Regions from separate parts of the Streptococcus sp. Marseille-P7375 genome, predicted to be linked through region 1. Evidence: predicted binding sites of a transcription regulator. Region 1 holds the regulator's gene; each other region holds the start of a gene.
What was found. Region 1 encodes CtsR, which represses protease genes until heat stress. Its sites were predicted from a motif close to TTGGTCAAAAAAGGTCAAANA; they were not measured.
Positions count from the first base shown of each region.

Region 1 (10,789 bases):
AGCTAGAAAAAGATGGGACACTCTCTAAATTATCGGAAAAATACTTTGGTGAAGATGTCTTTTCTTATGTAGATAAAGACTAAAAGCTGGAGAAAGGAGACCGTATGGTCGCTTATGATTTGTCCCGTGTTTTTGGCCTGCTGCCTGGTTTGTTACAGGCCTTGCCGACTACTTTATGGATTATGTTCGTGACGGTTTTAATTGGCTCCTTGCTAGGTGGTCTGTTGGCCTGGGCTCAGGTTGTGGAGGAGCCGACTTTTGCTGGTCTGGCTAGAGGATATATATTTATCCTTCGGTGTACACCGCCTATTGTCTTGCTCTTCTTGGTCTTCTATGGCATTCCAGAGTTTTTAAAATGGTGGTTGGGACTGGATATCAACAATTGGTCACGGACCGTATTTGTCATCATTACCATGATTCTGCTCTTTGCGGCCATGATTGCAGAAGTCTTCAAGGCAGCCTATCTTGCTGTTCCCAAGGGACAGACCGAGGCAGGACTCAGTATTGGCTTGACACCAGTGCAGACTTTTCTTCGGATTATTCTGCCACAAGCTTTTCGTATTGCCCTGCCCAATTTGACTACCGCCTTTCTTAATCTCATGCGGGATGCTGCGCTGGCCTATACGATTGGGGCAGTGGATGTTATGGGAGCGGGGCAAAATCTCATCAGCCGGAATCTGGGCAATTATTCCCTAGAAACCTATACAGCGGTGGCCTTGATTTACTGGGGGATTGCCCTAGTGGTTTCGCTAGCTTCCCAGCTTCTGGAAAAAAGTCTGACAGTCAAGGAGAGGTAAAGCATGGATTTGAATTATATTGTAAATACCTTTCTGGTTACTTTGAAAGGCATACCGGTAACCCTAATTATTATGGTGGTGGCTATTCTACTCAGCTTTATTCCGGCTCTGCTTCTAGCTCTGGGGCAGATTTATAAAGTTCGAGGTGTGCGGACCTTTTCGGTGGTTTATCTGGCCTTCATTCGGGCAACGCCGCCCATTTTACTTATCCTCTTTTTCTACAGTCTATTTCCTAGCTTGCTGAATCAATTTTTCAAAAGTCTAGGCAGTCAGGTAGATGTCTTTAAGTTCAATCCGCTTTACTATGCTTTCATCATTTATAGTTTGATGACAACAGGGAGTTTATCGGAAATCTTGCGCTCTGCTATTTTGACAGTGGATAAAGGACAGTTAGAAGCAGCTCAGGCGATTGGGTTAACGAATTTTCAAGCTTATCGGAGGATTGTTTTTCCTCAGGCTCTGCGTTCTGCCCTGCCCAATCTCGCCAATCTGGTTATCAATTTGGTTAAGGGGACCTCACTGGTATTTGTCATGACGGTCAAGGATATTACAGCTTTGGCTAAGGTCGAAGCCTCTCATTCTTACCAGTATTCAGAGTCTTACTTAGTAATTTTTGTTATTTATCTCATTATCTGTGGCTTGATTCAGTGGATGTTTAGGGGCTTGGAAAAGCGCTACGCTCTTGCTTAGGAAGGAAAGATTATGTTAGAAGTAAAACATATCTCCAAACGATTTGGAGAGCAACAGGTGCTGGCAGATGTCAGTCTCAGGGTCAATCAAGGCGACGTTGTGGTAATTCTTGGTCCCTCAGGCTCTGGGAAAACAACCTTTCTGCGCTGTCTGAATCACTTAGAAAAAGCGGATGGCGGCCAGCTGACTTTGGCTGGTAAGGACTATGATTTGGCTAAACTTAGCAAAAAGGAGATTTTGGAAATTCGTAGAAAGACAGCCTTTGTCTTCCAACATTATAATCTCTTTGCCAATAAAACAGCCCTTGAAAATATCTTAGAGGGCTTAGTGATCGCTCGTAAGATACCGAGGGAAGAAGCGCTTGAGATTGCGGAAGATGCCTTGAAGCGCGTTGGACTTTTAGCTTACAAGGACTATTATCCTTCTCAGCTATCGGGCGGCCAGCAGCAGCGGATTGGGATTGCCCGCGCCATTGCTGTCAAGCCAGATGTCATCCTGCTGGATGAACCAACTTCGGCTCTAGATCCGGAACTAGTCGGTGAAGTTCTCAGTGTCATGAAACAGCTGGCTCAGGAGGGAGTGACCATGGTCGTTGTGACCCACGAGATGAGCTTTGCCCGTGATGTGGCCAACCATGTCATTTTTATGGACGGAGGTCACATCATCGAAGAAAATCCTCCGCAGGAATTCTTCACTAGTCCCAAAGAAGAGCGAACTAAGCAGTTTCTGTCCCGCATTCTGTCGGATGCCAGTTATAGTGTAGAGTATATGATTTAACTTGTATCAAAATAGAGAAACTTTCTCCATATTTTAGTGTGGAGGAAGTTTTTTGACTTTTAAAAAATTATGTAAATTTTTTATTAAAACCTATTGACAAGGGGGTAAAAAGGATGTATAATTACAACTGTAAACAAAAAGTTTACACAGAATTTATTCAGAAGATGAGGATATAGCCAGTAGGCGATTATTTTTGGGAGGATTAAAAATTATGTAACATCAATTCTTCTGAAATAGATCTAACTCATCCATAAAGTAAGAGACTGAAGGAGTCTTAATTTTTGGAAATAGAATAAGTTATGTAAAATAATAGATAGGAGAAGATCTCCGATATGAACATAAATGTACAGTAGGTAAGAAAGAGATTTCTTATCTGAAACTTTAGCAAATGAAAAAATGATATAAAACGTATAAAAAGTGAGGAAAAATGATGAACAACAATTACAACAATTTTAACAGTATGGACGACCTTTTCAACCAACTCATGGGGCGCATGGGTGGCTACAACAGCGAACATCGACGCTACTTGATCAATGGTAGGGAGGTCACACCGGAAGAGTTTGCTCAGTACCGAGCTACTGGCAAGCTTCCTGGTCAGGTGGTTGGCGAACAGGATGTGCAAGCTGGAGCGCATGGGCCTAAGCAAGATGGCATCCTGGCTAAGCTAGGTCGCAATCTGACTCAAGAAGCGCGTGATGGTAAGCTGGATCCAGTCATTGGACGCAATAAGGAAATCCAAGAAACAGCTGAAATCCTTTCCCGCCGTACTAAGAATAATCCAGTTCTGGTCGGTGATGCCGGAGTTGGTAAGACAGCTGTCGTAGAAGGATTGGCTCAGGCTATCGTCAATGGTGATGTGCCAGCGGCCATCAAGAACAAGGAAATTATTTCTGTTGATATTTCTGGCTTGGAAGCTGGTACCCAGTATCGTGGTAGCTTTGAAGAAAATATCCAAAACTTGGTCAATGAAGTTAAGGAAGCCGGCAATGTTATCCTCTTCTTTGATGAAATCCATCAAATTCTGGGAGCAGGTAGCACAGGAGGAGATAGCGGTTCTAAGGGCTTGGCGGATATTCTCAAACCAGCGCTTTCTCGTGGGGAGTTGACCGTTATCGGGGCTACTACTCAAGACGAGTACCGCAATACTATCCTTAAAAATGCAGCTTTGGCTCGCCGTTTCAATGAAGTCAAGGTCAATGCGCCGTCTGCTGAAGATACCTATCAGATCCTTCGAGGTATTCGGGACCTGTATGAAAAGCATCACAATGTCATCCTGCCGGATGAAGTGCTGAAAGCAGCTGTGGACTACTCTGTTCAGTATATTCCACAACGGAGCCTGCCAGACAAGGCCATTGACCTGGTCGATGTGACTGCTGCCCACTTGGCAGCTCAACATCCAGTGACTGATGTTCATGCAGTTGAGCATGAGATTGCTGAGCAGAAGGCTAAGCAGGAAACAGCTGTTGAAAAAGAAGACTATGAAGCAGCTCTGAATGCCAAGACTCGCATTGAAGAGCTGGAAAAGAAAATTCAAAACCACACTGAGGATATGAAGGTGACAGCTACAGTCAACGACGTAGCAGAATCTGTTGAACGGATGACGGGTGTGCCCGTATCTCAAATGGGTGCTAGTGATATTGAGCGCCTCAAGGGCATGAATGACCGTCTCAAAGCTAAAGTAATCGGCCAAGACAAGGCTGTAGAAGCTGTGGCTAGAGCTATCCGCCGTAACCGTGCAGGTTTTGATGAAGGCAACCGTCCAATCGGAAGCTTCCTCTTTGTTGGTCCGACAGGTGTCGGAAAGACTGAGCTTGCTAAACAACTGGCTCTAGATATGTTCGGCACCAAGGAAGCTATCATCCGTCTGGATATGTCTGAATACTCCGACCGGACTGCTGTTTCCAAGCTGATTGGTACCACTGCAGGATATGTTGGCTATGATGACAACAACAATACTTTGACCGAGCGTGTGCGCCGCAATCCTTACTCTATCATCCTCTTGGATGAGATTGAAAAGGCGGATCCACAAGTGATTACCCTTCTCCTTCAAGTTCTGGATGACGGTCGTTTGACGGATGGTCAAGGGAATACAGTCAATTTTAAGAACACGGTCATCATTGCGACTTCCAATGCAGGCTTTGGCTACGAAGCAGGCTTGGAAGAGCATGCTGAAAAGCCTGATTTGATGGATCGACTCAAAGCTTATTTCCGTCCAGAATTCCTCAATCGTTTCAATGCAGTCATCGAGTTCTCTCATCTCAAGAAAGAAGACCTGATGGAGATTGTGAATCTCATGTTGATTGAAGTAAATCAAACCTTGAGCAAGAAAGAAATTGATCTGGCTGTATCTGATGCAGCTAAGGAATTCCTGCGCGATGCTGGTTATGACCAAGTCATGGGTGTTCGTCCACTCCGCCGTGTCATTGAGCAGCAAATTCGTGACAAGGTGACTGACTTCCACTTGGATAATCTAGATGCTAAGCACCTGACTGCAGATATGGAAGATGGAACCTTGGTGATTCGTGAAAAATCAGCAGAATAAGCACCGATCAATCTCAAAATCTCGTAAAACGAACAGATATTTAGTCTGTTCGTTTTTTTTATTAATCATATTCAGATAAAAAATCTCCAATCAGTTGACTGGAGATTTTCTTATTTTTTTCGATATTGACTGGGTGTCATTTGATAGTATTTCTTAAATTGCCGGTTGAAATTAGAAAGGTTATTAAAACCAGACTGGCTTGAGATTTCTAGAACTGACAGAGTAGAGTGCTGGAGGAGCTCGGCAGCCTTGCGCAGGCGGAATTGAATCAGATATTCAATGCAAGAAACACCCAGATGTTTTTTGAAGAAATTCATGAAGTGCGTTGGACTGTAGCCGCAGATGCCAGACAGCTGATCAATAGAGAGTTCTTCCTGATAATGCTCATTGATATAGTCGATGATGGAGCGGATTTTCTCTTCCTTGCGGTAGCCTTCGGCAGATAGCTCCTTGGAGACGATATAGCCGTTTTCAAAAAGCAAGTAGAAGAGCTGATTGAGCTGGGCCTTGAGCTGGAATTCATAGTATTTCTTTTGGCAATAACCCGTTTCCATAGTAGCCAGCAGGCATTGACGAATTTCCTCATAGGCTTGGTCAGTCGGCTTGATGACATGGACAAAGTCCAGTTGACCATTGTAGAGAGGCTGTAGATAGTGGATACTGGCATGGTCCATGGCTGAATAGCCCATTAAATCCAAATGAAAGTTGATGGCATCCATGTAGTGGCGCTGCTGCTCAATCGGATGAATGGAGTGGAGGGCATTGGGACGAATCAGGACAATATCGCCCTTGTGGCTGTTAAAATAATGATCGTCGATATGAAATTGGGCACTTCCTTCGTGAACGTAAATGATTTCAACATCAGTGTGCCAGTGGAAGAGGATGTCAGGCTGGCCGTTTTCCGTAATGGTCCGCGTCAGAGAATAGGGGGTCCCTTGATTCTTATATTCAGTAGTCTTGTGCAATTGACCCAAATCCATCATGTTACCCTCCTTCGTAGAATACTATCAATTTTTTAAAGTAATTAGATTGGAAAATGTGTTTGCCAACTATTATAATATAATTAAAAAGAAAATGAAAGTAGGAAAATAAAGAGGAGAAAATTTTCTGAAAGTCTAGTTTAGGCTGGCAGCGTGGACGAACCATTTAAGAATTTTTGGCTACCATCCAGCTCCTTATAGAATAAGAAAAGTGTGGAATCCATGGCTCTTTTGAGCTCATGTTGCTTCCACACTTTTTATTGTGCTGTTCTATCTAGCGGCCTTCTGTTCTTTATTTTTGTGAAGGATAAAGGAGTTTGAAAAACTCAGGCTTGCTAGTACAAAAAGAAGAAGGGTTGTTGCTGGATAGCTAAGGGAGATATGATTGGTTTTGATGATAAAGAGAAGGGCAAAGGCAAGAATGGCAAAGAAAATGCTGAGGCTCCAAGTCATTCGGCGACTGAATAAATGCTGCTCAAAGAGCAGAGGAATGAGGAGACAGCCTAGAAGAAGGCTCGTTGGGAAAACGACATACTCGGCAGAAAAAATCGTCAAGATGCTCAGGGTGACAAAAAGACAGCTAAGCACATGATGGGTATAGTTGAGCCAATTTATTTTCATTGGAAAACCTCCTTTTGATGATTGTTTGGATACGGTTGATGGTGTAAACACCACACTTTCACACCTTTATTATAAGTCTTTAAAAGTAAAAAGCAAGCGATTACAATCGTATTTACTCAGTCTATCAATCTTTTTCATTACTCTGAATTATCAGATATTTTCAAGCTTTCTGGGACTTCTTTTTCTTTCAAAAAATAGATTTTTTCGGTATAATAGTCAAAGATAGTCAATGTTAGAGAAGACTTGAATGCTTATTTTTAGATATAACAGATAGAAAGGTATATCATGGGCATCAAAAATACCTCGGATAGTATAGAAGAATACATCAAAAGAATTTTGGCGCAGGCGGGCATGGTCGAGCTGAAGCGCAGTGAGTTAGCTGATGTTTTTCAGGTAGTTCCGAGTCAGATCAATTATGTGATTAAGACACGCTTTACAGAGAGTCGGGGCTATATCGTGGAGAGCAAGCGCGGTGGCGGTGGCTATATCAGGATTGGTAAGATTGAATTTTCCGATCGGCACCAGATGCTGTCTGATTTGTTGACCAATGTTGGTGAGTCGCTCAGCCAGCCAGTTTTTTCAGATATTTTGCAGCTGCTCTTTGATGAAAAAATTATCAGCCAGCGTGAAGGAGATCTGCTCTTAGCGAGCGCCAGCGATGCTGTCTTGGGGACAGATGCTCCGAGGATTCGAGCCAGAATGTTACGGAAAATTTTGCAGCAATTAGATAGAAAAGGAAATTAAGAATATGAATTATTCAAAAGCTTTAGTAGAAAGCTTAGAAGCGGCTCAGCTCTTAGCTGGTCATTTTGCTACAGATTATTTAGAATCGTGGCAAGTGTTGATGGCTCTGGCTAATAATCCCTACAGCGTGGCAGGCTCGGCTCTAAATGAATTCCCTATTGAAGTGGATAAACTGGAAGAAGCGGCCTTTGACATTACTGGAAAAGAGTACCGAAAAAAGGGTGGTTTTGACTTATTGCCTTTCTCTCACCGTTTGGAGGAGCTCTTTGCTCAAGCAGGGCAGATTGCGGAAGCCGTCCATGCTAAAAACTTAGGAACAGAGCACCTGCTCCTAGCTATGCTATTTGACCGTGGCACCTTGGCAGCTCGTGTGTTAGAAGCTGCAGGTTTTAGCTATGATGATAAGAGTACAGTCCCTCGATTTAGCGATTTGCGAAAGGCTTTAGAGCAGCGTGCTGGCTGGGGTAGAGAGGAAATCAAGTCGATCCGCTCGCTAAATAAAAACACGGCCTCTGCCAAACAAACCATGGCAAATATGATGGGCATGCCTCCTTCAACAAGTGGTGGTCTGGAAGATTATACTCGGGATTTGACAGAGCTGGCTCGGGCTGGTCGTCTGGAACCAGTCATCGGGCGGGATGAAGAGATTTCTCGGATGATTCAGATCCTCAGCCGCAAGACAAAGAATAATCCATTACTTGTCGGTGATGCGGGGGTTGGTAAAACGGCTTTGGCACTGGGCTTGGCTCAACGTGTGGCAGCTGGTCAGGTTCCAGCAGAACTTGCCAAGATGCGCGTCTTGGAACTAGACTTGATGAATGTCGTTGCTGGGACTCGTTTCCGCGGAGACTTTGAAGAGCGGATGAACAATATCATCAATGACATCGAAGAAGACGGCCATGTCATCCTCTTTATCGATGAGCTGCATACCATCATGGGCTCTGGCAGCGGGATTGATTCGACCTTGGATGCGGCCAATATCCTGAAACCTGCTCTGGCTCGGGGAACCTTGCGGACAGTTGGTGCTACGACGCAGGAAGAGTACCAGAAGCATATCGAAAAAGACGCTGCTCTGTCTCGGCGTTTTGCCAAGGTCACTATTGAAGAACCTACTGTGGCCGACAGCATTGCTATTCTGCAGGGTCTGAGAAAGAGCTATGAGGATCACCACAAGGTGCAGATTAGTGATCAGGCCATTGAAACAGCGGTCAAGTATGCACATCGCTATCTGACCAGCAAGCATCTGCCAGACTCTGCTATTGACCTTTTGGATGAAGCCAGTGCAACTGTACAAAATAAAGGACCGCAGAATTATAAACAGTCGGATTTGACACCTGTGGATCAGGCTTTGATGGCTGGAAAATTGAAAAAAGTCGGGCAGCTACTGGCAAAAGAGCAGGAGTCAACTGTTTACAAGCTGAAAGTGGAAGCAGGGGATATCTTAGAGACTCTCAGTCGCTTGTCAGGTATTCCTGTGCAGAAATTAACTCAGACAGATGCCAAAAAATATCTCAATTTGGAAAAAGAACTACACAAACGAGTTATCGGGCAGGATGCGGCAGTTTCGGCTGTCAGCCGAGCTATTCGTCGCAATCAATCGGGCATCCGCACCGGCAAACGCCCCATTGGTTCCTTTATGTTCTTAGGGCCAACGGGTGTCGGGAAGACAGAGCTAGCTAAGGCCTTGGCAGAAGTTCTCTTTGATGATGAATCCGCCCTGATTCGCTTTGACATGAGTGAATATATGGAGAAATTCGCAGCGAGTCGTCTCAACGGGGCGCCTCCGGGCTATGTAGGCTATGAAGAAGGCGGCGAGTTGACGGAGAAGGTTCGCAACCGTCTATATTCAGTTCTTCTCTTTGACGAGGTAGAAAAGGCTCATCCAGACATTTTCAATGTCCTCTTGCAGGTCTTGGATGATGGTCAGCTGACCGATAGCAAGGGCCGCAAGGTGGACTTCTCCAATACCATCATTATCATGACCAGCAATCTGGGGGCAACGGCCCTGCGGGATGATAAGACGGTTGGTTTTGGGGCGCGTGATATCCGCTTTGATCAGGCCAATATGGAAAAACGCATTCTGGAAGAGTTGAAAAAGACCTACAGGCCTGAATTTATCAACCGGATTGACGAAAAGGTGGTCTTCCACAGTCTGTCTGCTGAGGATATGCAGGAAGTGGTCAAGATTATGGTGCAACCGTTGATTAGGAGTCTGGCAGAGCAAGGCATCGTGCTTAAATTCCAAGCTAGTGCCTTGAGATTGCTGGCTCAGGAAGGTTACGATCCAGAAATGGGAGCGCGGCCGCTGCGCCGTACCCTGCAGACGCAGGTGGAAGACAAGCTGTCTGAGTTGCTCCTGACTGGAGATTTGGCAGCTGGTCAAACTCTCAAAGTTGGTGTCAAAGGTGGCCAACTCAAATTTGAAATGGCTTAGGGAGGATGTGTGCAATGGAAATTCGTGTGATGACAGAAAAGGATTATGCCTCTGTTTACCAGCTGTGGCTCTCTTGCGCTGGTATGGGGCTCAATAACTTAGATGACTCTGAAGAAGGGATTGCCCGCTTTTTGAAGCGCAATCCTGAGACCTGTCTGGTTGCCTTGGAAGGGGAGAGCTTTATAGGTGCTATTCTAGTTGGCACAGATGGACGTAGAGCGTACATTTATCATACAGCTGTCCATCCATATTTTCGTAGAAAAGGAGTAGGCAAAGCTCTGGTCGAACAGGCCTTGTCAGCAGTGAAAAGACTTGGTATCCATAAAGTATCGCTGGTCGTTTTTGAAAGAAATGAACTGGGCAACCGTTTTTGGCAGGAACTGGGATTTTCAGTTAGAAATGATCTGCTTTACCGAGATCAAGGGCTAACGGAGATGATTCGACAGGATACATAAAAAAGCTGATTCACTTGGCATTCTTGCTAGGCTAATCAGAACCGTGTTATCATACTGAAGAATATCGTTTAGAAAGGCAGAAACTGTGTCTCTTCGTTATCTTGCTCGAATAGCTCTTCTGGCGGCTGTCTGCGTCGTGCTTCGTTATGCTTTTGCTGGTCTGCCCAATATCAAGCCGATTACAGCGCTGTATTTTCTCTTGGTGGATTTTGAGGACTTGAAGGGCTCTCTTCTAGTCATGTCTATCAGTATCTTTGTATCTTCTTTCCTCTTTGGAATGGGACCATGGGTTCTTTTCCAGATCTTATCCTTTACGGTGGTTATTTTCCTATGGTACCTACTGTATCGGCGACTAGGCTTGTTTGGCCAGAGTATGTTGGCCTTGCTTTTAGCCTTTAGCTATGGTCTTGTGATTGATGGTATCACAGCCTTGCTTTATCAAATGCCTTGGTGGACCTATGTGGCAGCGGGAGTGGGCTTCAATCTAGCCCACGCCTGGTCCACGATGCTCTTCTATCCTATTTTGTATTTTATTTTAAGGAGACTTTATCATGAAAAAAATCTTTAGCTTACTTACGCTTGCCTTTGCTCTCTTCTTAGTGGGTTGTAGCAATAGCCAAACAAAAACTGATACCAGCTCTAGTTCGGCTACTTCTTCCGTCAAAAAAGAACTGAAAATCAGCATCAGTATTGCACCAGAAGGTCAGGAGAAGAGCGAGAAAACGGTGGCTGTTGAAGAAGGAAAAACA
Region 1 covers NZ_CABPTR010000005.1:20,707-31,495, reverse strand. The annotation lists gene FZ954_RS09915 (transporter substrate-binding domain-containing protein) at 1-83, shown strand, start outside; gene FZ954_RS09910 (amino acid ABC transporter permease) at 105-797, shown strand; gene FZ954_RS09905 (amino acid ABC transporter permease) at 801-1,487, shown strand; gene FZ954_RS09900 (amino acid ABC transporter ATP-binding protein) at 1,500-2,264, shown strand; gene FZ954_RS09895 (ATP-dependent Clp protease ATP-binding subunit) at 2,695-4,806, shown strand; gene FZ954_RS09890 (AraC family transcriptional regulator) at 4,917-5,789, opposite strand; gene FZ954_RS09885 (hypothetical protein) at 6,057-6,407, opposite strand; gene FZ954_RS09880 (CtsR family transcriptional regulator) at 6,693-7,151, shown strand; gene FZ954_RS09875 (ATP-dependent Clp protease ATP-binding subunit) at 7,156-9,585, shown strand; gene FZ954_RS09870 (GNAT family N-acetyltransferase) at 9,600-10,040, shown strand; gene FZ954_RS09865 (ECF transporter S component) at 10,126-10,608, shown strand; gene FZ954_RS09860 (DUF4430 domain-containing protein) at 10,592-10,789, shown strand, end outside.

Region 2 (10,789 bases), on a different contig from region 1:
AACAACGAACGCGGTCCCTTCTCCGATGCTTATGTGAAAATTTGGTACAAACGTTATGTTGAACTAAAGAATCGATAAAGTTGTCAAAGAGCGCAAGCTCTTTTTTCTTGCTTTCTTTTCCAAAAATCCTTTGTCTAGCAAGGAAGCAATTTCTTGCAATTCCTACTTATTTCTTGTATGATAGAACCATCAATGCTACTAGTAAAGCACTAGAGGACCAATTTCTGGTCCTCCACAGCAAATTTCTAGAAAGGAGTGAGTCTCATGGCTTTTACCAATACTCGTGGTCGCTATGCCAGCTTTGGCGCCATCACTAGCCTTCCAGATGATGTGATTGACACTTTCTGGTACATCATCGACAACTTCCTCAAAGATGTTTTCCCTTTGAATAATCTGATTCGCTTCGAGTTGATCAATAACCAAGGGAAGCTGACTTTCCGCTTCTCTGAGGACCATCTCGATACACTCATCTCCTTTGATTTCACCTATAAATTTGACCCATTCTACCCTCGCATGATCTACGTTGTGGATAATAACGGCAGAGAGACGGTCATGTTAGCAGACGAATATTCCATGTTTTAAGAAAGCAAAATCCAGTTGAGACACCGTCACTATGAGCGGTTCTTCAACTGGATTTTTTCATTTTTTGTAAATCATTTTGATATGAGGCGTCGATTCAAAGATAAAGGGCTCTCCTTGACTTACAAAGCCGAATTTTTCATAAAGCCCCACGACTTGCTCCTGAGCCTCAATCTCAATCATTTTTCCCGGCCACTTTTTCTCACAAAGAATCAAGATTTCCTCTACCAATCTATTCCCTAGGCCCTTTCCCCGAGCTGACGGAGCTGTCACAAGCCGTCCAAAAACGACTGTTTCATCTTCCTCAAACACGCGGGCGTAGGCATCTACTTCCTCTTGCTCATTTACATGGAAAAGGTGCACAGCTGTTAGATCTTTTTCATCCAATTCATGATAGATTCGCTCTTGCTCGACGACAAAGGTATCGATCCGCAGTTTTAAAAGCTTGTAAAATTCTAGTATATCCAACTCTTGCAAATATTTTTTATGCCACATGCTTGTTTCCGTCCTTACTTTATTATATAATCATTGTAAATGCAACTATCAAAGGAGTTCTTATGGATTATCGTCAGTTATTTCGTCAAATGGGTTTCATCTCCCGTCAAGCTATGATGAGAATGAACCAAGAAGCTAGCCAATACGGGCTTGATAATAATCTCTTTCTCATTCTTACTCGCATTGTTGAACATCCTGCCATCCATCAATCCCAGCTGGCAGAGCTGGTTCAGATTGACAAGACTACCCTAAGCCGGTCTCTAAGAAAGCTGGAGGAAAGAGGCTTGATTGTCAAAAAGACCAAAGCTCAAAACAAGAAATTCAAGGAGCTCTATCCACTGACTCCTGCACTAAAAGTATATGATAAGCTAATTGGCTACGAGGACAGATATATTCAGGCTAGTCTGCATCAACTGACTTCATCTGAACTCTTTCAGTTGGATCATATCTTACAGAAAATTCAAAACTCCCAACAAGAAGAAGTATAACATAATAAAGTTGCATTTGCAACTGTTTGGCATTGAAAACTAAAGCTATTAAAAGCGGCTGCTTGCAAGTGACTGAGAAGATACCCTCGTCTCTGCAAGCAAAACCGCCTTAATAGCTTTTTAAGTTAGTTGATTGAAATCCCAGATCTGATCCATCCAGCCTTCATAGAAATCAGGCTCGTGGCAGACCATGAGAATGCTGCCCTTGTATTCTTTCAGAGCGCGTTTGAGCTCTTCCTTGGCATCTACATCCAGGTGGTTGGTCGGCTCGTCCAAAACCAGAACGTTATTTTCTCGGTTCATGAGAAGACAAAGGCGGACCTTTGCCTGCTCACCACCTGAAAGGACCTGGATCTGGCTCTCGATATGCTTGGAAGTCAAGCCACATCTAGCCAGAGCAGCTCGAACTTCTGCCTGATTTAGAGCCGGAAAGGCACTCCAGACTGCTTCCAGCGGTGTCTGACGATTGCCGCCCTCTACTTCCTGCTCGAAATAGCCCAGCTCTAGATAGTCCCCGCGTTCGACTTCCCCAGCGATTGGTGGGATAATCCCCAGCAAACTCTTGAGCAGGGTCGTTTTTCCAATCCCATTTGCCCCGATGATAGCCACCTTCTGATTGCGCTCAAAGGTAAGATTAAGAGGCTGAGTCAGTGGACGGTCATACCCAATCTGCAAATCCTTGGCTTGGAAGATAAAGCGGCCAGGTGTACGGGCTGATTTGAAATCAAAGGAAGGCTTTGGTTTCTCACTTTGCAGCTCAATAATGTCCATCTTATCCAGCTTTTTCTGACGTGACATGGCCATATTACGGGTCGCTACACGAGCTTTATTGCGGGCCACAAAATCCTTGAGGTCTGCAATTTCCTTCTGCTGGCGTTCATAGGCGGCTTCCAGCTGAGATTTTTTCATCTCATAGACCTCTAAAAATTGGTAATAATCCCCAGAATAGCGGGTCAACTGCTGATTTTCCACATGGTAGACGATATTGATCACATCATTCAAGAAAGGAATATCATGTGAGATCAGGACAAAGGCATTTTCATAGTTTTGGAGATAGCGCTTGAGCCAGTCAATGTGCTCCGCATCCAGATAGTTGGTTGGCTCATCCAAGAGCAGGATATCCGGTTTTTCCAAAAGCAATTTGGCCAAGAGAACCTTAGTCCGCTGCCCACCAGATAGCTCTGTCACATCGCTTTCCATACCGTAGTCCATGACACCTAGTGCTCGTGCAACTTCGTCAATCTTGGCATCTAGCGTATAGAAATCCCGGCTCTCCAAGCGGTCCTGCAGTTCGCCTACTTCTTCCATGAGGGCATCCACATCCGCTCCATCCTCAGCCATGCTCATATAGATTTCATTGATACGGGCCTCGGTCTTGAACAGCTCGTCAAAGGCTGTCCGTAGCACATCGCGGACAGTTTGGCCCTGCTCCAACACAGCATGCTGGTCCAGATAGCCAGCCGTCACATACTTGGACCACTCAACCTTGCCCTCATCCGGCAACATTTTACCCGTCACAATGCTCATAAAGGTTGACTTCCCCTCACCGTTGGCGCCGACTAGACCGATATGCTCCCCCTTGAGCAGGCGGAAGGATACATCCTCAAAAATAGCCCGGTCTCCAAAACCGTGGCTGAGATTTTTTACTTCTAAAATACTCATCTTTTCTCCTCTATCATTGATTGCAGTTCCTTGATTATACCATCTTAGGAAGCCAATTGGCAAGAAAATAAAAGAGGCTGGGACAAAAGTCCTAGCCTCTCAATTGTCTTTGGATTGTCGAGCAAGACGCAGTGGTTGAGTGGGCTCTACTACGCTGATTTCATCAGCTTTTACAGCCCTACTCAACTGTGCGGAGGTGGGACGACGAAATCGAATTCTAACGAATTACCGATTTCTGTCCCACTCTCTCTAACTTTATAAAACTTTTGCGCTAGTGCGGGTAATATCTTCTACTTTTATATTGTGTGCTTCAAACTTGGACTTCAAGGAAACCAAGTCAATGTCTCCGTCAATTTGTACCTCAATGACAACTTTACCGTCCTTACGAGGAATATTAACTGTGTTTGAAATATTGAGGTTTTCTTCGACAAGTAAGGCGATAATATGCGATAGGACACCAACCTCGTCTTCTGTGACAAAGCGCATTCGAACGCCCTTTTCGCCATAACCAGACACTTCTAGAAAAGCTTTGAAAATGTCACGATCCGTAATGATTCCATAGACCTGCTCATTGTCAACAACTGGTAAGATTCCAATTTTATTTTTCAACATCAAATAAGTCGCATCTTCCAGACTAGCATACTGGGAAATAGTAACGACATCCTGAATCATCACATCTTTTACCTTGGTTTTATTCAGAAGATAGTTCATTTCATAAATAGATAGGCTCGTTGCCTTTGATGGACTTGCTTCTGCGATTGTTCCCTCTGTCACAAGACCCACCAGCTTATCATTTTCAATCACAGGCAAGCGGTGCAATTTTTGGTCGCGCATAATATCTGCCGCATGTGCAATCGTTGTGTCTGGGCTAATGTATACAACCTTGCGTGTCATAAAATCTTTTACTGCCATGAGAAGCCTCCTCTAATTTCTTTTTCTAATCTTATTATACTGTATTTTCCAACTAATTTCAAACGCTTTCACAGTTTTCTCTTATGTTTTCAAAATTTAGAAAAATCAGGCAGGCTACCTATAAAAAAGTTAGATTCGCCTATGAGAAAACGAGGGGGAATATTTGACCCAACCTCGCTTTAGCCTATCTCTATAGTTTCTTGTCTAATACCACTAGCGACAAGATGACCAAAAACAATTGAAAGAAGAAATAGATCAGCCAAATGCTATTTTTCTATTATTTCTCTAAACTTCTAACAAAGGCCTGATAAGTCTGTTCCATTAGCATGGTAATGGTCATCGGCCCGACCCCTTTTGGAACCGGCGTAATGAGACTAGCCACTTCTGCCACTTCGTCAAATTTAACATCACCAATCAGCTTGCCATTTTCGTCCCGATTCATACCGACATCAATCACGACAGCTCCCTCCTTGACAAAGTCCTTGGTTACAAAGTGTCCTCGTCCGATAGCCACCACCAAAATATCAGCTTTCTTTGCAATTTTCGCTAAATGATGGGTCCTTGAGTGCGTCAAAGTAACGGTCGCATTTTTAGACAACAGAAGCTGAGCCATAGGTTTACCGACAATATTACTACGACCAATCACCACCGCATTCTTGCCTTCCAAGTCCACCTTATATTCGCGGAACATTTCCATGATTCCTGCTGGTGTAGAAGGAATCATCAAGGGATGTCCTGACCAAAGTCGCCCCATATTGGTTGGATGAAAGCCATCTACATCCTTGTCTGGATCAATGGCTAATAAAACCGCTTCATCATCAATATGGGCTGGCAAAGGAAGCTGGACTAGGATTCCGTGCCAAGCTGGATCCTGATTATATTTAGCAATCAAGGTCAGTAATTCTTCCTGACTTGTTGACTCAGACAGACGCACAACTTCACTGCGGAAGCCTGCAGCTAGTGCAGACCGCTCTTTATTTCTCACATAAACCTGACTGGCTGGATTGTCGCCCACCAAAATCACCACTAAACCAGGTTCCTGACCTGTCTCTGCTTTTAATTTTGCTGTTTTTTCTGCAAGTTTCGCTTGAAGCTTTTCTGCTAAAGCTTTTCCGTCAATAATGTTTGCCATTCTTTTCTCATTTCTTTTTCACTATATTTATTCATTATATCAGAAATCCTCTTGTCCTACTTATACATTTTTCTTATATAAAGTTATAGGATTAAAGACTGATCTTGACGAGCAAAATAAAAAAGCAGAAGCCTGCTTTTTAGTATAATAATTCATAAATTTCCATGGCAATCAAGTCAATACTATCGAAAGTATAAGTCTCACGCGCTGCCACATCACGCAGAGTAAAAATTGGTCCATTTTCTTCGTCGTAGCTGTACGCTACTTCGGCAACAACCACTCCTTCACGTTCAAAATTACGTTTTAAATTTCCACCATCTTTGGCCATAGCTTCCAAACGATTGATGATTCTAACTAAATGTGATTCCATTTTATTTCTCCTATTTACTTGCTTCTCTCCTATTTTACCATAAAAAGAAACTGAAATACCAGTAAAAGACCATTTTTTTCTCTTTTCGCACTATAATTTCTCAAAAAATCAGTCTCAGGGAGGATTTTGTAGTAAATTCTTGCATTGTGCAAGAATACTGATATAATGAAACTATAATACTTTGACTATTTTTGACCATTTAAAAATAGGTGGATCTACGGCCAAAGAAAGAGGTAGAATATGCTTTGTCAAAATTGTAAAATCAATGAATCAACCATCCATCTCTATACAAATGTAAACGGAAACAAGCAGCAGATTGACCTTTGTCAAAACTGCTACCAAATCATGAAGACAGACCCTAACAATAGCCTTTTTCGAGGACTGACTCAGGCTAACAACCAAGGAATTGATCCTATTGACGATTTCTTTAACAGTCTTGGTAATTTCCAACAACCCCAAGAACCAAATATCCCGCCAACTCAATCTGGAGGAGGCTACGGTGGCGGTGGCTATGGTGGCAATTCCAATCATGGAGGCGGAGCACGCCAACAGGCTCCGCAAAAGCCAAAAGGTCTCCTAGAAGAGTTTGGTATCAATGTGACTGAGATCGCCCGTAAAGGAGAAATTGACCCTGTCATCGGTCGGGACGAAGAGATTACTCGTGTCATTGAAATCCTCAACCGCCGCACCAAAAACAATCCTGTCCTTATTGGAGAGCCCGGTGTCGGAAAAACGGCTGTGGTCGAAGGCCTAGCCCAGAAGATTGTGGATGGGGATGTACCTCATAAACTCCAAGGCAAGGAAGTTATCCGCCTGGACGTTGTCAGCCTAGTACAAGGGACTGGTATCCGAGGTCAATTTGAAGAGCGGATGCAGAAGCTCATGGACGAGATTCGCTCTCGTCAAGATGTCATTCTCTTCATTGATGAAATCCATGAAATTGTCGGAGCGGGTTCTGCTGGCGATGGCAATATGGACGCCGGAAATATCCTTAAACCAGCTCTGGCTCGCGGAGAACTCCAAATGGTTGGAGCGACTACCCTCAATGAATACCGTATCATCGAGAAGGATGCAGCCCTCGAGCGCCGCATGCAGCCCGTTAAGGTAGATGAGCCAACAGTAGAAGAAACCATTACCATCCTCAAAGGGATTCAGAAAAAATACGAAGACTACCATCATGTCAAGTACACAGACGCGGCCATTGAAGCAGCTGCCCTTCTCTCCAACCGCTACATCCAAGACCGCTTCCTGCCAGACAAGGCTATCGACCTCTTGGACGAGGCTGGCTCTAAGATGAATCTGACCCTCAACTTTGTTGATCCTAAAGTTATTGACCAGCGGCTGATTGAGGCAGAAAATCTCAAGGCTCAGGCTACTCGCGACGAAGACTTTGAAAAAGCGGCTTACTTCCGTGATCAGATTGCCAAATACAAGGAACTCCAAAAGACGAGCGTGCTGGATAACGATATTCCAATTATCAGCGAGAAGACCATTGAGCATATCGTGGAGCAAAAGACCAATATCCCAGTTGGCGACCTGAAGGAAAAAGAACAGTCTCAACTAGTCAATCTCGCCAGCGACCTAAAGGCCCATGTCATCGGTCAAGACGATGCAGTGGATAAGATTGCCAAGGCCATCCGCCGGAATCGGGTCGGACTAGGAAGTCCTAATCGCCCAATCGGAAGTTTCCTCTTTGTCGGACCAACTGGTGTCGGTAAGACTGAGCTTTCTAAGCAACTGGCCATTGAGCTCTTTGGCTCGGCTGACAGCATGATTCGCTTTGATATGAGTGAATACATGGAAAAACACAGCGTGGCCAAGCTGGTCGGTGCCCCTCCAGGCTACGTCGGCTATGAGGAAGCTGGCCAGTTGACTGAGCGCGTCCGTCGTAATCCATACTCGCTCATTCTGCTGGATGAGGTAGAAAAGGCCCACCCTGACGTTATGCACATGTTCCTACAGGTTCTGGATGATGGCCGCCTGACCGATGGCCAAGGCCGGACTGTCAGCTTCAAGGACACCATTATCATCATGACATCCAATGCCGGAACGGGCAAAGCTGAAGCCAGCGTTGGCTTTGGGGCAGCTCGTGAAGGCCGTACCAATTCCGTCTTGGGTGAGCTGGGTAACTTCTTCAGTCCTGAGTTTATGAACCGCTTCGACGGCATTATCGAATTCAAGCCACTCAGCAAGGACAATCTGCTGCAGATCGTCAACCTCATGCTGGACGATGTCAACCAGCGCTTAGCAACCAACGACATTCATCTGGATGTTACAGAGAAAGTCAAAGAAAAATTGGTTGATCTTGGCTACGATCCGAAAATGGGTGCTCGTCCATTGCGCCGCACCATTCAAGACCATATCGAAGATGCTATTACTGACTTCTATCTGGAAAATCCAAGCGAAAAAGAGCTCAAAGCTATCATGACCAGCAATGGCAAGATTCTCATCAAGTCAGCCAAAAAGGCTGAAGCAGAAAAAACCAAGCCCGATGAAAGCCAAAGCTAACTGACTTTAACTCTGCGTCTTGATAAACTTTTTAAAACAAAGCAAAAAGGAGCTCTTTGTCAACTGTAGTGGGTTGATGAAAAGGGCTAGTAAGGTGAAACGATCTAATCGAGTGGTTATTCTAGGGTAATTAAAAACGATTTATCGTGCTGAAAATTTAGAAATGGCAGTACAAGCTTTAGAGAACTTTATCGCTGAATGGAAGCCAAAGTATAGGAAAGTCATAGAAAGTCTGGAGAATACGGATAATCTTTTAACTTTTTTCTAGTTTCCCTACCAAATTTGGCACAGCATTTATTCGACAAAGCTCATTGAGTCTCTCAACAAAGAAATTAAACGTCAAACGAAAAAGAAGGTTCTTTTTCCTAACGAAGAAGCCCTGGACCGTTACTTAGTTACTTTGTTTGAAGATTATAATTTCAAGCAAAGTCAACGAATCCATAAAGGGTTTGGTCAATGTTCTGACACACTTGAAAGCTTATTTGATTAGCACTCCATAACTCTACTTGAGTGTTTACACATAATTATTGACAGTATCTAAAGCGTTTTTAGTGTAATTCGTATATAGTTGTTGACAAAACATTTTAACAGTAAAAGAGTGCAACTTTATTTGTTCACTCTTTTTTTGCGTATAACAGAAAAATTTTTGATAAATAGAATAGTATTGCTACTTATTTATCAAAAATTTACGATGATTAGACGAAAGAATACTTTGCCCCAAAAATAGCATTTAGAAATATTTAGAAGATAAATAATGTGTCGCAATGCTCTAAATGGTTAGTGTTCTAAGTGTAAGCTTGTTCTTAGGGGCAGGTCATTATTCCTTTACTAAAGGTAAAGAAATGGTGACTTTTAAGCCTGGATGATTGTCTAAAAAAACAATTTCACCTTGATGTAATTTAATAATTTGTTTGGTGATAACTGTTCCCATACCATGTGATTCATAATTAGTTGATTTTTGATTTAGCTCAGTAATTTTTTGAGCTGTAATATCTCCTTGATCCGCAATGACGATGAGCACTTTATTATCAGATAATTGATAAGTCAGATCAATCTGGTTAGAGCCGCTGTGCATAATACTATTAAGTAAGAGATTTCTAAAAGCTCTTGCTAATAAAGTTACCTCTCCTTTTACCAACACTGTCTCGGCAGGCAAATCAAAATGAAGTGTAATTGTTTCATAATTATTCAATATATCGGCAATTACTGTTCGTAGGACAGTAACCAAATCAAGATTGGAAAATTCGGAGTGACGCTTTTGGTTATCCAATAAGTAGCTCATATTGAGATTAGAAATCATTTCTTTCATAGTTTGAATCTGATTTTCAATTTCCTCTGTCTGCTTTCCTTTGCCATATTGCTGCTCTAACTGACTGTTATAACCTGATATGAGCATAAGAGGATTGCGTAAATCATGACTGACCCCTCTAATCCATTGCTCTTTCATCGTGTTGCTTTCTTCCAAAATATGAGATGTCTCATTGAGAGCCGTCTTAATTTCAGAGAAATTTCCCTTTTCTTTAAGAACGATATTTTGACCTTGAGATAAAGAAGTGACAGCAGTAATAATCGGCTCCATCTCCTTTTTAATACGCAACTTTGATCGGCTCAAAAGAATAAAAATAAGTAAAAGAATAATACCCAAGAAAACAAGTCCCAAACTGAGAAAATTCCTAATAAATTGCGTATTAGCATAGAAATTAAATTTTGCTAAGGAATGCTTTTTAGGATAGCCCAAAACTAAAATTTGCTGACCACGTACATAGGAGAAAACAGGGTAATCTTCTAAATACCAACGTGAAAATTTAACCATATCAGCATTCGTATAATGCTTTTTGAGTCCTTTAGGTAAATGATAAGATTGGACAATATTGCCATCTTGATTCAGTACCATAGCCCAAGTATTTTGTTTATCCATTTCAATTTTGCTGCTTTTATCAAAATTGAAATTATTCTCTTGACTCGATTGAGCGATTTTAGTGTAAAGTAGTTCCGGTTTTTCCTTTCCATAGAAACTAAAATAGGCTGAGAAAACCAAACCATAAACAAAAACAAGTCCTATGATTAAAGCCAAGATTAATAGAACATACCTGGTTAATAACTTAGTAAAAAATTTAACGGTATCCATTTAATTCACCTTTAGTTTGTAACCCAAACCTTTAACCGTTATTAAGCTTTCTGGTTTAGAAGGATTGGCTTCAATCTTTTGTCGAATCTTACGAATATGAGCCATTAGGGTATTATCATAGCCTTGGTATTGTAATCCCCAGACCTTTTCTAAGAGTTGGTCAAAAGTGACAATGCGATTCTTATTATCATATAGGATCTTAAGAATACTGTATTCCTTAGCTGTCAGCTGAATCTCTAGTTTTCCTTTGGTAATCAAGGCTTGGCTAAAATGCACCTGGCAAGCAGGCAAAACAAGGGTATCTTCCTTTTCGGGATAGGCTCTTTTTAAGATGGAAAGAATACGCAGCTCCAAATCTCTTGGGCGGAAAGGCTTGATAATATAGTCATCTGCCCCTAGCTCAAAGCCCTGATATTGTTTTTCTATATCGGAGATTGCCGACAAAAACAAAACAGGAACCGTTGAAGTCTTACGGATACCTTTTAAAACTTCAAATCCTGATCCTTCAGGCAGCA
Region 2 covers NZ_CABPTR010000003.1:172,332-183,120, reverse strand. The annotation lists gene FZ954_RS08350 (DUF402 domain-containing protein) at 1-78, shown strand, start outside; gene FZ954_RS08345 (DUF960 domain-containing protein) at 265-582, shown strand; gene FZ954_RS08340 (GNAT family N-acetyltransferase) at 640-1,074, opposite strand; gene FZ954_RS08335 (MarR family winged helix-turn-helix transcriptional regulator) at 1,137-1,562, shown strand; gene FZ954_RS08330 (ABC-F family ATP-binding cassette domain-containing protein) at 1,683-3,224, opposite strand; gene FZ954_RS08320 (CBS domain-containing protein) at 3,480-4,136, opposite strand; gene FZ954_RS08315 (bifunctional methylenetetrahydrofolate dehydrogenase/methenyltetrahydrofolate cyclohydrolase) at 4,414-5,268, opposite strand; gene FZ954_RS08310 (DUF1797 family protein) at 5,408-5,638, opposite strand; gene FZ954_RS08305 (ATP-dependent Clp protease ATP-binding subunit) at 5,879-8,146, shown strand; partial or broken gene FZ954_RS08300 (transposase) at 8,232-8,636, shown strand; gene FZ954_RS08295 (sensor histidine kinase KdpD) at 8,964-10,274, opposite strand; gene FZ954_RS08290 (response regulator transcription factor) at 10,275-10,789, opposite strand, start outside.
Region 2: a site for CtsR is predicted at 5,817-5,837, ahead of FZ954_RS08305 (ATP-dependent Clp protease ATP-binding subunit). Genes of this name have one in related genera too.

Region 3 (10,789 bases), on a different contig from region 1:
TAGATAAGCTTCAATAACGCGTTTGTCATTCTTAATCTCATCTGGTGTGCCGTGGGCAATCAAGCGACCGTACTCTAGTACGTAGATGCGCTCAGTTACTTCCATAACCAGACTCATATCATGCTCAATCAGCATGATGGTAATGTTAAATTCATTTTTAATCCGACGAATCAGGGCAGTCAGCTCAGCAGTTTCCTGTGGATTCATCCCAGCAGCTGGCTCATCCAAGAAGAGAATCTTAGGCTCTGTGGCAAGCGCTCGGACAATCTCCAGACGACGCTGTTGACCATAAGCCAAATTTTTAGCCAAGGTTTCTGCTTCCTTATCCAAGTCAAAGATAGCCAGCAATTCCAGAGCTTTTGCTTTCAATTCCTCTTCATTTTTATAAAATGCTGGAAGGCGGAAGAAAGAAGCCAGCACATGAGGTTTATGGTGATTACCAAAAGCAATCAACACATTGTCCAAGACTGTCAAATCTTTAAAAAGACGGATATTTTGGAAAGTCCGGCTGAGACCCAGTGTTGCAATTTTGTAAGGTGTTTTGCCATTCAGCAAATGACCATCCAAAGTAACCGTTCCCTCACTCGGTTCATAAACACCTGTCAAAAGGTTGAAAAGAGTTGTTTTCCCAGCACCGTTAGGCCCGATAAGACCGACCAGTTCCCCTTCGTTTAATTCCAGAGTTACGTCACTAACAGCTGTTAGTCCTCCAAAATTTTTGGTTAATTTTTTTACATCAAGAAGTGCCATTATTCTTTGACCTCCTTATTCTTTTTAAAGAGCTTAGCCAAGCTAAATTCCCAAGTACCAAGCAAGCCGCCTGGACGGAAAATCATCACCAAGATTAGGGCAAGCGAATAAACAATCATCCGAACACTTGAGATATCTTGTAAAAGCATATTGAGGATACCCAATACCACTGCCGCAACGATTGCTCCAGTCATTGAGCCAAGACCGCCAAAAACGACGATAATCAAGACATTGATTGTATTGATAAAGGAATAGTCTTTTGGTACAACAGAACCGACAAATCCAGCCTGCAAAGAACCTGCAATAGAAGCTGTAATGGCACCAAAAACGAAAGCAATGACTTTAATTTTTGTTGTATTGACACCGACAGACTCTGCCGCAATCTCGTCCTCGCGAACAGACAAGGTGCTACGTCCGATAGGACTGCGGAGGAAGTTAAGAGTCAAAATAGTTGTAATTACGACAAAGACATAAACCAACTGCCAAGAGGTAAAGTTAGGAATGGATAGGATACCTGCCGCACCATTAGTTAGATCGCCTCCATTGACAATCAAAATCCGGATAATTTCAGAAACACCCAGCGTCGCAATTGCCAAATAGTCTCCCTTTAAGCGCAGGGTCGGAATACCAACAAGCAGAGCTACTGCACCTGCAATCACAGCGCCAACCAACATAGCAATAAAGAAAGTGCCATAGTTTGGAGATTTAGAGCCCATGATAGCTACTGCATAGGCACCAATGGCCATAAAGCCAGCATGCCCAAGCGAGAATTGCCCAGAAAAACCAACGATAAGATTGAGGCCAACAGCCAAGATAATATTAATCCCAATCTGCTCAAAGATTTGCAGATAGAAAGGATTGAGAATACCTGTGCTAGCAAGCACTGTCATCAATAGATAGCCAAAGAGGATCAGAGCAAGCCATAACGCATTTACTTTTAAATTATTTTTCATACATTACACCTTCTCTTTCACGTTTTTACCTAGAATACCAGCTGGACGAACCAATAGAATGATAATCAAGATCGCATACACAATCGCATCACGGAAATCTGACAGTCCAACTGCTGTTGCAAAAGTTTCCAAGAGGCCGATTACAAAACCACCCAAAGCTGCCCCAGGGATGATACCAATTCCTCCCAAAACTGCCGCAACGAAGGACTTGATACCTGGTGTCATTCCCATCAGTGGCTCAAGTGAGTTGTAGTAAAGAGCAATCAGCACCCCTGCTGCTCCTGCCAAGGCTGAACCCAAGGCAAAAGTAAAGCTGATCGTACGATTGACATTAATCCCCATCAGCTGGGCAGCATCGCTATCCACGGAAACAGCTCGCATGGCTTTACCCATTTTCGTCTTTTGCACAATAAACTGCAAACCAACCATGAGTAAAATAGAAATTCCCAAAATCATCAATTGAATATTGGAAATCGAAATTGGCCCAAGTGTATAACGTACTGTTTTAATCACTTGAGGGAAGGAGCGAGTATTGGCACCTACAAAAAAGACCATCCCGTACTCCAAAAGGAAAGAAACCCCAATTGCTGTGATCAAGGCTGCAATCCGCGTTGAATTGCGTAAAGGACGATAGGCTAAGAACTCAATCACTACACCAAGGATCGCTGTTCCAACCATAGATAAAATAAGGGCTACAAAGAAGTTTAGGTGAAGGGTGTTAATCAGGTAATATCCCATAAAAGCACCAATCATATAAATGTCTCCATGCGCGAAATTAATCAGTTTGATAATTCCATAAACCATGGTATAACCCAAGGCCAGAAGCGCATAAACACTCCCCAAAATCAATCCATTAGCCAATTGCTGAAGAAATTGTTCGAGCATTCCACACCACTCTTTCTAATATAAAATAAGAGCAGAAACAACAATCTCAGACGAAGCCTTGTCTTGCCGTCTCTACTCAAACATCATAAGCAAGTAATAAACAAGCCAAAGACTGGGAATGCTCCCAGCCTCAGACCCTTTATTCAGGTTTAACTGTCTCAACAGTTTCTACTTTACCATCTTTCAAACCAATCATCAAGGCTGTCTTCACAGGATTGTGATCTTTATCGATGGTAATAGATCCAGTAACTCCTTCAAAGTCTTTTAACTTAGCAAGGTTATCTTTAATATCTACAGATGTTTTTGCACCCTTAGATGCTTCTGCTGCCATATAAACTGCGTCATATGAAAGGGCTGCAAACATTGAAGGTTCTTCGTTATATTTAGCTTTGTAAGCCGCAACGAATTTCTTCGCTTTATCTGTCATGTCACCTGAAGTTGAGAAACCAGATACATAATAAACATTAGTTGCTGCTGCTGGAGTTGCTTGCTCAACGAATTTGGCATCGCTAAATCCATCAGGTCCAACGATTGTTTGGTTGATTCCCAAACCACGCGCTTGGTTCACCAACTTACCAGCTTCTGTGTAATAACCTGGCACAATCAATGCATCAAAGTCTTTACCTTTGATTTTTGTCAAAGCAGCTTGGAAGTCTGAGTCACCAGAAGCGAAAGTTTCTGTCGCAACGATTTCACCCTTGTATTCTTTCTTGAAAGCTTCTGCCATTCCTTTTGCATAATCGCTTGAATTATCATAGTAAAGAACGACTTTTTTAGCTTTCAAAGTATCTGTTACATATTTAGAAATGATTTTACCTTGGTAACCATCAGTAAAGGTTGCACGATACAAATAATCTTGTTTATTTGTCAAATCATCTTGTGTTGCACTTGGTGTTACCAAAGGAACTCCTGCTTTACCAGCATTTGCAATTGCGGCAGCTACGGCACCTGAAGTTGCAGGACCAATGATTGTATTAACTTTGTCTTGAGTTACCAAGCTTGTAGTAATAGTTGCAGCTTCTGCAGTTTCTGATTTGTTGTCTTTATCAGTTACTTCGATTTTCTTGCCGTCTACACCACCAGCTGCGTTGATTTCATCAACAGCAAGTTGAGCACCGTGTTGTTCTGCAGTACCGTAAGCTGCTACAGCGCCAGTTTCTTCAAAGTTGAAACCGAACTTAAGTGTTTTACCGATTTCTGTTCCAGTAGCAGATGAGTTGTTTGTAGAAACTTCTCCACAGGCTGCTAGAAGCGCAGCACTAGCAAAAGCTACAAGCGAAAGTGCAAATTTTTTCTTCATGAATAATCTCCTCTATTTTGTTTTTTGCTATGTTTGCAAATGATATAGTAAGAATATACCGAATTATCTGACAATTGTCAACCCAAAGAAGCCATTTTTTTAAATAATAGCGTTTTCTTGGTTTCTAAATAAACTTCCAACAAAATTCGTATCCAGATTTTGGATCTTGCAAGTCTGGATTTTTTTGATATAGGACTCTTTTGACAGGCTCTCCTTCAGAGAATCCGCCTGATCTTTTGCCACATAAAGCTGCAAATAACGGTGTTTCTTAGAATGATAAATAATATCTCCAACATGCGCCAGCTTCTTTGCATCTCGATTATAGTATAGATGAATGATGAAGCCCATTCGTTCCTCTTTTTTAAACATGACAATCCTTTCTGGTCATTTGTACTCTATTGATTATATCAAAAAAAGCCCGCAAATGGGGGCATTTTCGTAGTTATAAATGAAAACTAGCTAAGATTATTATTAGCCATGATTTCATCGATGAAACCATATTCTAAGGTTTCTTGAGCACTCATCCAGTAATCACGTTCTGCATCTGCGTGAATTTGCTCAACCGATTTACCAGAATTATCAGCAAGAATTTGCTCCAAGGTCTTACGAGTCTTGAGCAAATGCTCTGCTGCAATGGCCATATCTGTTTGCTGAGTACCGCCACCAGTACCACCCATTGGCTGGTGAATCATATACTCTGCATTTGGAAGCATGAATCGTTTGCCCTTAGCACCACTAGAAGCAATGATAGTTCCCATGCTGGCTGCCATTCCCATGACAATCGTCTGCACATCAGACTTAATAAAGTTCATGGTATCTACAATCGCCAATCCCGCTGACACAGAGCCACCCGGAGTATTAACATAAAGATAGATGTCCTTGGTGCTGTCCTGTGCATCTAGGAAAAGCAATTGCGCAATAACAGAATTAGCCATATTGTCCTCAACAGGACCTGTCAGCATGATAATACGGTCTTTTAAAAGGCGTGAGTAAATGTCATAAGAACGCTCACCACGGCTGGTTTGTTCAATAACTACAGGAATCATGAATATTTTCTCCTTCATTCGATCTATTCATTATTATAGCCTTTTGGTCAAAAAAGGTCAAATATTTGCTTTATCTATCAGATGACAGAAAGCAGCGCTGAGATTATCTTTGGATTGGAAAGTACAAATCCACCGGTTTGGCAGAACTTTCCTTTTGAAACTTCTAGCTATTATTTTGTACCAAAGAGGCGGTCACCAGCATCTCCGAGACCTGGAACGATGTAGCCATTTTCATTAAGATGATCATCGAGGGCAGCGGTGAAAATATCAACATCAGGGTGAGCATCTTGCAAGGCTTTGACACCTTCTGGAGCAGACACCAAGCAGACAAATGTGATATTGCTTGCGCCACGTTTCTTCAGAGAATCCACAGCCAAGATAGCAGAACCACCTGTAGCCAACATTGGATCGACAACAAAGATTTGACGTTGGTCAATGTCTTCTGGCAATTTTACCAAATACTCAACTGGCTTCAAGGTTTCTTCATCACGGTACATTCCGATGTGGCCGACTTTAGCAGCAGGAACCAAGCTCAGGAGACCATCCACCATACCGATACCAGCCCGCAAGATTGGGACGATCGCCAATTTTTTCCCTGCAATCTGCTTTTGAACTGTTTTCGTTATTGGTGTTTCAATTTCTACATCTTCAAGTGGTAAATCGCGCAAAACTTCGTATCCCATCAGCATTGCGATTTCATCTACCAATTCACGAAAAGCTTTAGTAGAGGTATCTGTACGACGCAAGATAGACAATTTATGCTGAATGAGTGGATGAGCGATAACTTCAAGTTTTCCCATGATTGGATTTCCTTCTTTCATTTTATTCTTCTTATTATATCAAAAAAGAAGAAAAAAGGCTTGCAACAAGCAAACCTTTTCATCCGTTTTAATTACTTTTTGATAGAAGAGTTTGATTTCAATTTAGGCTTTATTGATAGACTATTACACCAAACCTTCTAAGAGGCCTCTCATAAAGTTCTCAGAATTAAACTCGCCGATATCGTCAATTTTCTCGCCAAAACCAATCAGCTTCACTGGAATATCCAATTCCTGACGAATGGCAAGAACAACACCACCGCGCGCAGTTCCGTCAATCTTAGTCAGGACAATACCTGTCACAGGCGTAATTTTTGAAAATTCTTTGGCCTGAACCAGTGCATTTTGACCAGTGGAGGCATCCAAGGCCAAGAAAGTTTCATGTGGCGCTGCTGGATCTACCCGCTTGATAATGCGACCGATTTTTTCCAGCTCTGCCATGAGATTGTCCTTATTTTGCAAGCGACCAGCTGTATCAATCATGAGAATATCAACATTTTCAGCCTTGGCTCTTTCCAAACCGTCAAACACGACACTGGCAGGATCGCTCTTTTCTGGGCCAGTCACGACAGGCACATCGACTCGACGCCCCCACTCAGCCAACTGGGCAACGGCTCCAGCTCGGAAGGTATCTGCTGCCACCAGCATCACTTTTTTACCTTCTTGCTTGTATTTATAGGCCAATTTACCGATTGAGGTCGTCTTCCCTACGCCATTTACACCGACAAAGAGCATGACAGTCAAACCGTTTTGGAAATTGATTTTTTCATTAAAGCGGCCATCTTTCTCATAGATATCGACCAATTTTTCAATGATTAGTTGGCGCAAGGCTTCTGGTTTCTTAGCATTTTCCAGACGAGCTTCATAGCGCAGATCTTCAGTTAGATTGGAAGCTACCTGTACACCGACATCACTAGTAATCAGCAATTCTTCTAAGTCTTCAAAGAAATCTTCGTCAACTGAGCGGAAATTAGCAAAAAAGGCATTAAGGCGAGCACCAAAGCCAGTCCGCGTCTTTTTGAGACTGCGGTCATACTTGTCTTGAACACTCTCTTCTTGGTATTCAGTAGAATTCTCAGATGTTTCTGCGGGAGTCTGTTCTTCCTCTGCCTCTCCTCCATACTCGGTCGAGTCTACTTGTGTGGAAGTGCTTGCTTCCTGCTCACTAGATACTTCTTGCTCTGGTTCGTGGTTGATTTGCTCTCTCGCTGCAGCCAAACGCTCCTGCAATTCTTGGTAATAATCTCTGCTTTCAGTCGTCGCTTCTGATTCGCTACTACTTTCCAAAGCTTGATTTTCTGAAGTTTCAGACTGCTCTTCTACCTCAGCCAAAACTTGTTCAGAACTTTCCTCGTCTTCAAGCACTGGTTCAGATAAGTCAGCTTGTTGGGCAGTTGGGGCAAATTCCTGCTCAGAAGTTGCTGAATCTGAGGACTCTATTTTCTCTTCTGACACAGATTCTACTTCCTGAGTTTCCGCTGTTTCTTCATTAGAAGCAGCAAGGGGCTGGAAGTCTGTCTCAGATGGAACTTCAATCTCTGTAGTCTGATAACTCTCCTCTGCCTGCTCCTCTATCTGGGGCTTTTCTTCAAGTTCCTCTTTTTTACGTCCAAAAAGACGGTCAAATAATCCCATTCTTTAGTTCTCCTTCAATACATATTTCCGAATGGCCCAAGCAACTGCATCTTCATCATTGGTCATCGGAGTGACAACTTCTGCGACTTCCTTGACTTCTGGTACGGCATTTTGCATGACAACGCCCAGACCAGCCCAAGCAATCATTGACAAATCATTTGCTTCGTCACCGCAGGCCATGACTTGGCTTTTATCAATTCCCAAGTGGGCAATCAGTTTCTCCAAACCAGTCGCCTTGTGGACATTTTTCGGTGACCATTCAAGCAACATTTCCCGTGATTTGAAAATTTCATACTGGTCAAACAGTTCGGGCGAAATGTGAGGAATGGCTGCGTCCAAGGGTTCCTGAGCAAAGGCTGTGACGCATTTATTGTAGGTAATCTGGCTAGAAAGGTCTTCAAAAGCAATAGATTCAAAGTTCAGAGCTGGATTAAACTCTGCATAGAGCGATGCTTGGTCTGATTGAATCTGATAAACCAAGCCACCATCAATCGCATCCAGAGGCAGACCCAATTTCTCAGTTTCTTCATAAATTCTAGCTACATCATCGTAGGCAAATACCGTTTTATCTAAAATTTCTCCCGTATTGCGCTGAACCAAACCACCATTAAAGGTAATGGTGTATTCATCTACCTGACCATCGGTGCCCAGCTCATGCAGGAAAAATTCCATAGCCTTAAGCGGACGCCCTGTGGTCAATACAACTTTGACCCCCTGCTGCTGAGCCGCTTTGAGCGCTGCCAGATTCCCTTCAGAAATCTTTTTATCCGTGGTTAAAAGCGTCCCGTCCAAGTCCAAAGCAATCAATTTAATATCAGCCATTATAAGCCCTCCATGTAGGTCATAACAGATTGGGCCGCATGGTGGCCAATCACTTCTTTCGCAACTGCCAAAATTTCCGGTCGCGCATTTTCCGGTGCAATCGGATGGCCCACCACCTGCATCATATATAGGTCATTGAGATTATCACCAAAAGCCATGACCTGATCCATCTCTAGGCCTAGCTTCTTAGCTAGCTCGACAAGAGCCACGCCTTTATCCACATAATCCAGCACGATATCAATCGACTTATAGCCCGTTGTCATCGCCTTGACACCTGCGACATTTTCATTGACCCAAGCTTCGCCGTCGGCCACTGTTTCTTCGCTGAAATTGGTCGTGAATTTAAAGATCTCGTCTGTAATCTCACTAAAATCAGCAACTTTTTGGATATTTTCATTATAATTAGCGCTGAAAGAAAGATAGGTCGGATCTACTGTATCTAGGACATAACAGCCTTTTTTCCCTGTCAGGAGCAACTCGTTGATATTGACAAAAGGCGACTCCTTAAGCTTGTCAAATACCTTTAGATAAAATTCTCTTGGCATGGTTGCTTCGTATAGATCTTTTCCTTGAAACTCTACTAGGCTACCATTTTCTGCGATAAAGATAATATCATCCCGAACTTCATGAAAGAGCTTCTCAAGAGAGAGAATCCCTCGACCACTGGCAACAGCAAAGTAGATGCCCTTTTCTCTAAACTGAGCTAGCAGGTGCTTGAGCCGCTCCATATCAAACTGACCCTTGTCATCTAAAAAAGTCCCGTCCATATCTGTGGCAATGAGTCTTATCATACAATTATCTCCTTTTTTGAATTAGGGGTGTGCAAAGGGCATTTAGGGTATGCATCTTTTAAGGATTTAGGCAACCCCCATCATTTCTCATCTCTGTTAATCCTTTATATTATATCATAAAACTAACACTTCATTCCACAGATGAAAAACAGTCAGATCATATTTCTATGACCTGACCGTTTTTGATATTGTTTATACTATATCTATTTACTTTTTTATTTTATAAAATAACATCACATAAACTTTTTATATATTTAGTTATCCTAAATTCAATTTATGTTTTGCTATTTGGCAAATACGTTCTGGCGAAGCGTGGTCTACAAACTGACTTAGCAGTCTTCGAGTCGCCAGCTTCCAAGGTGTTGGTTTGCCTGGCGAATGGCTTTGATTTCGGCGTGCAGCGTGGCGTCTTGTTCCTTTTCACGTAAGTTATGACCACGCCCAATAATTTCACCATTCAAGACCACGACAGCCCCGATTGGCACTTCCGCTTGGTCATAGGCTTTCTGCGCTTCCTTCAACGCTTCCCTCATAAAGAATTCTTTTTCATGAAGTTCCATGTTCTTACTGATAGACGCGCTTCGTCACGACTAGACTATGCGGTCTCTCAAACTCCTTATCTAAGTAATCTTGGTACGTTCCTGGTGAAATAAATCCTCGGGCGCTTAAAATATCGGTGCCTGCTGTCCCGACAATCGTATCGGCTAGCAATACACAGTTGGTACTCATCACAAAATACGTCTTGAATTTTGAAGAGGTAAATTTATACAAGAGTGCATCTGCTTCTTGTTTGAGCTTGTAGGCATACATTGGTTCTTCTTTGTCGATTCCAGGATGCTTAGGTTTCACCATTTTCGGTGGATCCCAAGGCACTGTCAGCGACATCAATTTGGCGATTTCCTTATCGATGGCCGCGAGTTGTTCTGGAGACAAGGCAAGACCATATCCCAGTAGGGTCTTATGATTTTCGCGTTTACAAAATTCGATGTATTTTTCACGGTCGGCACTGAAAAGTACCCCGTCCCCCATCGTTCCAAAGAGGCGCTCCGAATTCGTATCGTAGTTTCCGAATGAAATAATGCGGCCCTTATAACACAGGTCGACATGCCCGATGGCTCCAAACCCGTCTTTTGTGACATGAATAAACATCTCTAAGTTTGGTTCTGCATTTTCTTTGGCACGGTCGTAAATTTCTGAAGCCGTTTCGCCTTCTCCAAGTTCCAACGCATCATTAATTTTTTGTAAGGTTACTCGAGGAATCAGTGCAGCAAATACAAGCGGCATCCCACGACGCAAGCGTCTGCGAAGGACTTTCTTTCCAACTTCGGCCTCGAAGAACCAGCCGTCCCGAATATTGCTAATCCCATACCCGATAAAATAGAGCGAAAGGAAGAACATTTGCAAATTGCCGTCGCCCCCAAGAGAAATTAAAGTGGCTACCCCGACAACTGAAAGCCAAATGGTATCAAAGAGCAAGCGAAATCGCGGGCGAATATCATCTTTGACATAAATATAGTATGTCACACCACTAATTCCCGCCTTCATCACTTCATTGAGTCCCATCAAGATGCTTACAATCGCAATCGGCAATGACAGGAAGAATTGATTTCCTGCTAAAAATCCGTAAAGGGAAAATTTCCCTATATTCAGCCATAACGGGTCTTTAGATGCCGCTTTACTAAACCAACGGAATAAGAAATTCCATAGTTCACGGGCCCATAAGAATGTTAAAAACAGACGTAACATCAATTCTGGGAAGCTTGGTCCGAATATAAGGAGCAATATCCCA
Region 3 covers NZ_CABPTR010000001.1:57,942-68,730, reverse strand. The annotation lists gene FZ954_RS00380 (ABC transporter ATP-binding protein) at 1-750, opposite strand, end outside; gene FZ954_RS00375 (branched-chain amino acid ABC transporter permease) at 750-1,703, opposite strand; gene FZ954_RS00370 (branched-chain amino acid ABC transporter permease) at 1,707-2,588, opposite strand; gene FZ954_RS00365 (ABC transporter substrate-binding protein) at 2,728-3,888, opposite strand; gene FZ954_RS00360 (DUF2129 domain-containing protein) at 3,988-4,257, opposite strand; gene FZ954_RS00355 (ATP-dependent Clp protease proteolytic subunit) at 4,344-4,934, opposite strand; gene upp (uracil phosphoribosyltransferase) at 5,105-5,734, opposite strand; gene ftsY (signal recognition particle-docking protein FtsY) at 5,879-7,387, opposite strand; gene FZ954_RS00340 (Cof-type HAD-IIB family hydrolase) at 7,391-8,209, opposite strand; gene FZ954_RS00335 (Cof-type HAD-IIB family hydrolase) at 8,209-9,000, opposite strand; partial or broken gene FZ954_RS00330 (nucleoside deaminase) at 9,333-9,560, opposite strand; gene FZ954_RS00325 (hypothetical protein) at 9,565-10,789, opposite strand, start outside.
Region 3: a site for CtsR is predicted at 4,978-4,998, ahead of FZ954_RS00355 (ATP-dependent Clp protease proteolytic subunit). Genes of this name have one in related genera too.